2 regions of the Alteromonas sp. S167 genome follow, and region 1 is predicted to be linked to the other one. Evidence: predicted binding sites of a transcription regulator. Region 1 holds the regulator's gene; the other holds the start of a gene.

Region 1 (4,400 bases):
ACGAAAGAAACACTTAACGTGCTGTCAAAAACTCATGAGTTAGTCGTGTTAAGCGGTGATACACAGGACAATGTAAATACAGTTACGCAATCGTTACCTATAGCTAAATCACTTGGCGGGCTTACACCTGACAAAAAATACAATGCGGTAGTTGAAATGCAGCAACAGGGTAAAAAAGTGATGATGATGGGTGACGGCATTAACGACGCTCCTGTACTTGCCAGTGCAGATGTTGCTATAGCTGTTGGCAACGCTACTGATGTTGCAAAAACTGCCGCCGACGTTATTTTGCTGGGCGACCAGCTTCTGTCTGTGCCTGAGCTGATTGAAACCGCACACAAAGTGAAACAAAAGATTCGACAAAACATCGGCTGGGCTGTTGGCTACAACGTATTGGTTCTACCGTTTGCAGTTACTGGGCTTTTATCGCCTTGGATGGCCGTTGTGGGTATGTCGTTAAGCAGTATTATTGTTGTAACCAATTCAACAAGGCTTTTAGGGAAATAGAATGAGCATAATTTACGTCCTTATCCCCATTGCTATCATTATCGTTGCGTTGGCAATTGTTATTTTTTTCTGGGCTGTAAAGTCTAATCAATTTGAAGATTTAGATCGTCAAGGTTACAGTATTTTGTTTGATGACGACCTTCCACCTGAAGAGAAAAAACTCGCTGAGCAGCGAAAAGCCTTGCAGCGTCAAGAAGAAAAACAAAACATGGGTAGTGAAAACCAAGAAACAGTAAATAAAGAATCGAAGCGCTAAATATGGAAGGTATTAACTATCTATCTGCGTTTCTCATTGGTCTTGCCGGCGGTGTGCACTGCGTTGGAATGTGTGGCGGTATCGTAGCCGCACTAAGAATGGTTTCCCCAAAGGATGCTAACCCACTTCCCTATACATTTGCCTATAATTTGGGGCGCATATTTAGCTATACCGTTGCAGGTGCGCTTACCGGTGCTATTGGCCAAATGGCGTCTGAATTTATTCCTTTGGCAAATTATGTTCTTACGCTGTTAAGCGGCATTATGCTGTTGTTATTAGCGTGCTATCTAGGAAAGTGGTGGACCGTTTTAACCGCACTAGAATCGTTTGGTAAAGGTTTGTTTTCTAAGCTTCAACCTGTTTCTAAAAAGTTTCTTCCTTTTAAATCACCAATGCATGCCATTCCTTACGGTATTATTTGGGGCTGGCTACCTTGTGGCCTTGTTTACTCTACACTTACGTGGTCTTTAGCCGCAGGTAATGCAACGCAAGGTGCGGCGTTAATGCTATTTTTTGGACTGGGAACCTTACCAACATTGTTGGCCGCCAGTGCAGGCAGCCAGCTTCTTTTACGTGGCTTTCAACATACTGTTACCCGACAAGTCATTGCGGTGTTAATGGCTTTATATTCAGTGCTTTTGATTTATCGGGCAATCCTTTAAAGCTTGCGGTATTATTGGTAAATAACCATAACTATTGTGAGGTCTTGTCATGAGCGCAGGAAGCCAGTTTTCAATTCACTGTCAGAACTGTAGTTTTAGCCATTTGTGTTTACCTGTGGCACTGAATAAAACTGAAATTGAATCTTTAGATGACATTATCGAGCGTAAAAAGCCCCTTCACAAAGGTGATATATTAATTAGTACGGGCGATACATTTCGCTCTTTATTTGCTGTGCGCACGGGTTCTTTTAAGTCTTTTGTAACCAATAACGAAGGCGAGGAGCAAATTACTGGCTTCCATTTTCCAGGCGATATCATAGGCTTTGACGCGCTGCGTGAGAATAAACACCAAAGCTACACACAAGCGCTGGAAACGGCAATGGTATGTGAACTCCCCTACGAAACTCTTGATGAAATGTCGGTGCAGTTCCCGAAACTAAGACATCAAATATTGAGCTTTATGAGTGCTGAAATTAAACAAGATCACGACATGATCATGCTACTCAATAAGCGTACAGCAGAAGAGCGTTTGTTGTATTTTATCTCTCATCTATCACAACGTTTCGAAGAGCGTGGTTTCTCACATCGTGAATTCCATCTAACGATGACACGAAACGAAATTGGAAATTATTTAGGGCTTACCATAGAAACAATTAGTCGTTTACTCAGTCGTTTTCAAAAAGAAGATATTATTAAGGTAGACGGCAGACTTATTACTATCAAGAACTTTGACCGCTTAAACGAGAAACTAGAGGCTTTAAACGGCCCGAGTATTGTGTGCAACGGATAGGTGGGCACTTAAGAACTTATGTTTAAGTTCACTAGCCATCACCTTTCGAATTAGCAAAATATTGATCTAGTTCAACTTTCGTTTTCGAGTTTGTCGTTTACACTAAACATATATGGTTCGTTTTAACGGGACATCACATGATTGAGTGTAGACATATTTTAGCGATTGTTGATACTGAACGAGACAGCCAGCCTGCGTTAAGCCGGGCGTTTGAACTAGCCGCAAAAACAGGCGCTTCGGTTACTGCTATGTTAGTGGTTTACGACCTTTCTTACGACATGACCACAATGTTAAGCGGCGATGAGCGTGAGTCAATGCGCGACGCGGTTACCAATGAACAAGCAAAGTGGTTAAAGAACCACTTGAATGCTTTAGGATTCCAAGAAGCCGATATTGTGGTTGAGTGGAACAACCGCGCTTACGAATCAATTATTTCCTATACGTTAAACGACAAGGTTGATCTTGTTGTAAAAGCCACAAAGCGACATGATGACTTGGCGTCTGTACTATTTACGCCAACTGATTGGCATTTAATGCGTAAATGTCCCTGCCCTGTACTATTAGTTAAAGACCACGATTGGCCGGAAAACGGCGAGATAATCGCTGCAGTTAACGTGGGTAGCGAAGACAATGAACATGCTGCCCTAAATGATAAAATTACACTTATCGCAAACGACTACGCCACGTTACTCAAAGGCAATGTGAATCTAGTTAATAGCTATCCAACAACACCGCTTAATGTCGCCATTGAAGTGCCAGAGTTCGACCCTGAGAACTATCATAATGCGGTTAAGAATCACCACAATAATGAGATGCAGGCACACGCGCTTAAATATGGTGTTCCCGATGAAAAGTGTATCGTGAAAGAGGGCCTCCCTGAAAAAGTGATACCGCAAGTTGCCAAAGATATTGATGCAGAGCTAGTAATAATCGGTACTGTGGGGCGCGTAGGCCTATCTGCGGCACTTATTGGAAACACTGCGGAACACGTTATTGATGAACTCAACTGTGACGTTTTAGCCATAAAGCCGGATGGTTTTGTTTCGCCACTGGCTAAATAAAAAATGTAAGTAACGTTTTATTACGCTATGTGCATAAATTAACGACAGCAACCATGGTTTCAAAAACACGCTTTATTGTATAATGGCGTTTTTAGAACGAAACAAGCTAGTTAATTATGAGTTTAGGCACAACCAGTGCTAGTGCTAACGATGCGGTATCAAACGCAGCACAAAGCAAGCAAAAGTATAATTTCAACAAACTTCAGAAGCGACTTCGCCGTAACGTGGGTAAAGCCATTGGCGATTTTGGCATGATTGAAAACAACGATAAAGTAATGGTGTGTTTATCTGGCGGTAAAGACAGCTACACCATGCTTGATATTTTACTTTTCCTTAAAAAAATTGCGCCTATTCATTTTGACATCGTAGCGGTAAACCTTGACCAAAAACAGCCAGGTTTTCCAAAACACATATTGCCAGAATATCTTGATAGCGTTGGTGTAGACTACAAAATTGTAGAAGAAGACACGTACTCTATAGTTAAAGACAAAATTCCAGAGGGAAAAACAACGTGCTCTTTGTGTTCAAGGCTGCGCCGAGGCATTTTGTATCGCACCGCGAAGGAATTAGGCGCAACTAAAATTGCCCTGGGTCATCACAGAGACGACATGCTAGAAACCTTCTTTTTGAACATGTTCCATGGTGGCAAGCTAAAATCAATGCCGCCTAAACTTGTGAGTGACAATGGCGAGCACATTGTAATTCGTCCCCTTGCCTACTGCAGCGAAAAGGACATCGAGAAGTACTCTCAGGCTGTCGAGTTTCCAATTATTCCGTGTAATTTATGTGGAAGTCAGGAAAACTTGCAGCGTCAGAACATAAAAGCGATGCTACAAGATTGGAATCGACGCTTTCCTGGAAGAATTGAGTCAATGTTTAGAGCGCTTCAAAACGTAGCGCCCTCGCACTTAATCGACAGTAATCTTCATGACTTCAAATCAATTACTACTCAGGATGGCCCTGTAGAAGATGGCGATATTGGGTTTGATGAACCGTCTTTTACTGATACTAACAATGCCGAAATGGTAGATAGCGATAACGCCATTGAAATCGTCAACATCATGGAAACCAAATAGATGAAAATAGGACTTGCGTTAGGCGCAGGCGCGGCGCGCGGTTGGACA
Region 2 (4,400 bases), on a different contig from region 1:
TGTTAGACGTGAATAATGTGTACGTAAACAGTATCAACCACAAATATAATGCTAATGATTTCATCAGCGCATTGCCTACAAATAAAATTGTATACGGCCATATTGCAGGGCATTTTGACGAGGCCGATGACCTTAAAGTGGATACTCATGGCGCGGATGTTATCGAGCCGGTATGGAACTTATTGACCCACGCTTATAATACCCATGGTGTTTTTCCAACATTGCTAGAGCGCGACTTTAATATTCCACCATTGGAAAAGTTACTCGGTGAAGTAAAACGTATTAAAGATATACAGCAGGCGTGTTTGCAATCTAGTGGCGAGTTACTTAAAGGAAGTGTTGCATGAGCTATAACTTCCAAGAGGTACAAAGAAGCTTTGTTAATTCAATAAAAAACCCCAAGGCGTTCAATGCTGATAATGATGACCAAGCAAGACGAATGGCTATTTATCAGTCTTTGTTTTTCAACAATATTGATGGCTTTGTAAGTACTGCATTTCCTGTTTTAAAAGAGATAGTAATCAACGAACATGAAGAGAAAGGTTGGGAAGCCTTAGTTCGTCAGTTTTTTATATTACACGAATGCCGTTCGCCTTATTTTGCTGAGATAAGTAAAGAATTTGTTGAGTACTTGTCGACAGCGTCCCATTTAAATATCGATTTACCGGAATTTGCTGCACAGCTTGCCCACTATGAATGGTTAGAACTCGACGTAAGCATAAGAAAGAACGTGCCATCGGTTACTTACTTCGAAGATACAATGGAAGTAAGTGCTGTACGTGTTTCGCCTTATGCTTCTTTAGCGGCTTATTCTTATCCAGTGCATCTTATTGGCTCAGACTACTTGCCAGAAGCTGAATCGCCAGAACAGCAATTTTATGTAGTTTACCGCGATCAGGAGGACGACGTTCAGTTTGTTCACTTAAACGCAGTAACAGCCATTTTGATCCACACACTAGAGCAAAGTGAAGACGGGTTAGATATTAACGAGCTTGCCTCGTTACTTGTCGAGCAATTGCCACAAATCCCCGAAGATGCGCTAAGGGCAGGAATGCATCAAACGCTTAAAGATATGCTTAAGAAAGGTATTTTGCTGCCAGCATGAAACTCGTAATGCTATGTTTGCTTTTAAAAAGCAGACAGCTTTACGCTTACCCTAAATATGAAATGTGAGTTATTTACTTTGCATTTATCCTCTTTATATTAAACTTTAGCCTTTAAGTGTATTGAAAGTGACCGATCAGTCATATTAGCGCTGTCAATCGGGCTTGCTTTCGATTAACATTTAGCACCATTTTTTTGTTCATAAAATTGTTTAGGTAGTGCAAATGGCTGACAATTCAGATTTCAAAGAAGTCTATAACAAGTGGTACTTTCTAGCATCGCTAGCAACTCTAATCGCGTTTCCGTTGATGCATATCATCGCCGGCTGGTTCACCTTCTGGTTATAACGCAGACATTCAAGGCAAAATTGTGACTGCAGAATATATTAAATCAGTAGTGAAAACCGTACCTGACTATCCAAAACCAGGTATTTTATTTAGAGATGTAACCAGCGTTTTAGAAGATCATAAAGCGTTCAGTAGCTGTATCTCGTTGCTTGTTGAAAAATATCAGGGCATGGGATTTACTAAAATTGCGGGCACAGAAGCTCGTGGTTTCCTTTTCGGTGCGCCTTTAGCGATCGAAATGGGCATCGGTTTTGTTCCAGTAAGAAAGCCTAACAAACTTCCTCGTGAAGTAGTAAGCGAAAGCTACGAGTTGGAATATGGAACAGATACATTAGAAATTCATAAAGACGCCATTGAGCCGGGCGATAAAGTTTTACTTATCGATGACCTACTAGCCACTGGCGGTACTATTGCAGCCTCAGCAAAACTTATCCGCTCTCTAGGCGGTGAGGTTAAGCATGCTGGCTTCATCATCAATCTTCCAGATCTTGGTGGTTGTGAAAAGCTGACTGCATTAGATATTCAAAGCTATTCAATCTGCGAGTTCGAAGGCGAATAATCGTCTGTAATTTGAAAAGGCAATAAACGGTATAATGAGTTATCAGGTATTAGCAAGGAAGTGGCGACCAGGCAAGTTCAGTGAGCTTGTAGGTCAAGAGCATGTAGTGTCAGCCATCTCAAATGCTTTGGATAACGATAGACTACATCACGCGTATTTGTTTACGGGTACGCGAGGTGTTGGTAAAACCACCATTGCACGTATCTTTTCAAAAAGCTTGAACTGCGAAGAAGGACAGGGTGCAAACCCGTGTGGTCAATGTAATACCTGTAAAGAAATTGAGCAGGGGAACTACGTTGATCTTTTAGAAATAGATGCTGCATCAAGAACGAAAGTAGAGGATACTCGCGAGCTTCTTGATAACGTGCAGTACAAACCTACTCGCGGCAGATACAAAGTGTACCTTATCGATGAGGTACACATGCTTTCTAAGCACAGCTTCAACGCGCTGCTTAAAACGCTTGAAGAGCCACCTCCTCACGTAAAGTTTCTACTTGCGACAACTGATCCACAAAAGCTACCCATTACGATTCTATCGCGTTGCTTACAATTTAATTTGAAAGCAATGTCGCGCGAACAAATTGTTGGGCAGTTAACGCATATTCTTGAGCAAGAGAATCTACCCTTTGAGCCCCAAGCGCTTTCGCTATTAGCCCGGGCTGCACAAGGTAGTATGCGTGATGCATTAAGCTTAACCGACCAAGCTATTGCGCAAGGCGGAAACAACGTTGTCGCCTCAGTCGTGACCGACATGCTCGGTTTAATGGATAAAAATCAGTTACTAAAAGTGGTTCACGCTGTTGTTAATAAACGGCCCGCTGATGTAATGCAATTAGTAACTGAGATTGCTGAACAAGCACCTGATTACAGCAACGTTCATAGCGAACTAGCAAGTTTGCTACATCAAATTGCGTTAACCCAATGGGTTCCTGAAGCGTGTAAATTAGAGACAACCTCGGCTAAAGCAATTTATCAGTTAGCGAAAGGCATACCCGCTGAGCAGGTTCAACTTTTATATCAAATTGCGTTGCAAGGTAAAAAGGATCTACCCTTTGCTGCTGACGGAAAAAGCGCATTTGAAATGACGCTTATGCGGATGATGACTTTTGCGCCAGCCGTGCCATTAAGTGATACTCAAAGTGCAATAGAGACTCACCAAAGCGAGCAAACTCTTCCTGTTAATAGCCACGACCCAAGTGGTGGCCCGGGAAACGTCAGTAAGCAAGAGGAAGCGCATTCAAGCGAAACTCTTGCAAATCACAACACTGAAAGCGATACAAGCGCTCAAACATCAGTAAGCGAAGTACAACACACTAACGTCCATGGCAATTCAACGGCTCCAGTTGCCGATGATAGTGATAGTTCTGTCGTAGGGCATAACGTTGATAATAACAATACGCCTACGACTACAGAATTAAGTGAAGCTGATAGTAGTCATAGGGCATCTGAGCCCAGCTTAACGCAAAGGCCTAACGAACAGGGTACTATTGCGCAAGGTGACGGTGCGCATGGTGACGATGCACCAGGTAACAGTGCCCAAGGTAACAGCGCAGAAGACAACAGCGTAGAAGACAAAGACTTTGTCTCTAGCGATATAACGTCCGAGCCTAGCGCTAATCCTGCTGCTGATAATGTAATGCCTCATGATCAGACGCCTAATAATGAAGCTTTGCCACATGACGGCCCGCCTCTTGATGCCTACATGGATGACATGCTTTCACACCATGAGGGTGACCTGAACGACCATAGTGATAGTGCAAGTTTTGACGCTCCTGGCGAGTTAGCTGATAATAACAACGCAAGTTTTCAACATGACTCCCAAATTGACAGTGCGCATGCTAGTAATAACGAGCCAGAACAAACACCTGAAGAACAGCTAACATCAACGGCTGATATGTTGGCGCTACGCCAAAAACTGAAACAGCGAAAAGCAGAAGAAGCCGATAGTAAAAGCGCAGCAACAGCAAGTGAGAAGTCTGAAAGTGCTGAGCAAATACAAGCACGCTTTGTTAAAGCAGGCGCTTCCGCAGCATCATCTAAAGTTGCTCAGAACAGTGAGACAAAACCTGAAGAACAGCAAGCTACCAGCGACAGATTAACTAATCCTACTGGCAATGGCCCATCGATAGATAATACCTCTTCACAAGATGATACGCAGCCAAGCGATTTACAGTATAGTGAATCACAAACTCCTGATACTGCGGAACAGCCTGTTGCACTGCAATCCAATAAAGAGAATACGGGGCACAATAACAGCGCAAATGCTGAGCTCAATGAATTTGATTCAGAAGAGTTTGATGCCGATATTCCCTTTGCTAATGATGAAGTTCAGTACCAAGCAGTTCAGCACCAAGCAACGCCAACAGAAGAAAATACACACTCAGGCGAGC

What was found. The regulator FNR, encoded in region 1, switches genes on or off when oxygen is low (the NO sensors DNR and NnrR bind a similar motif). The targets are predictions, from matches to a motif close to TTGATCTAGATCAA.
Region 2: apt (adenine phosphoribosyltransferase) is a predicted target of FNR. The motif match lies at 1,410-1,423, and genes of this name have one in related genera.

What each region holds. Positions count from the first base shown of each region.
Region 1 is NZ_JAZETR010000011.1:12,275-16,674, forward strand. Features, by position in the region: gene V7R35_RS15560 (heavy metal translocating P-type ATPase) at 1-507, shown strand, start outside; gene ccoS (cbb3-type cytochrome oxidase assembly protein CcoS) at 509-763, shown strand; gene V7R35_RS15570 (sulfite exporter TauE/SafE family protein) at 766-1,425, shown strand; gene fnr (fumarate/nitrate reduction transcriptional regulator Fnr) at 1,475-2,215, shown strand; gene uspE (universal stress protein UspE) at 2,353-3,276, shown strand; gene ttcA (tRNA 2-thiocytidine(32) synthetase TtcA) at 3,393-4,352, shown strand; gene V7R35_RS15590 (patatin-like phospholipase family protein) at 4,353-4,400, shown strand, end outside.
Region 2 is NZ_JAZETR010000006.1:2,225-6,624, forward strand. Features, by position in the region: gene V7R35_RS10410 (HvfB family MNIO-type RiPP peptide maturase) at 1-347, shown strand, start outside; gene V7R35_RS10415 (HvfC family RiPP maturation protein) at 344-1,105, shown strand; gene apt (adenine phosphoribosyltransferase) at 1,474-2,010, shown strand; gene dnaX (DNA polymerase III subunit gamma/tau) at 2,045-4,400, shown strand, end outside.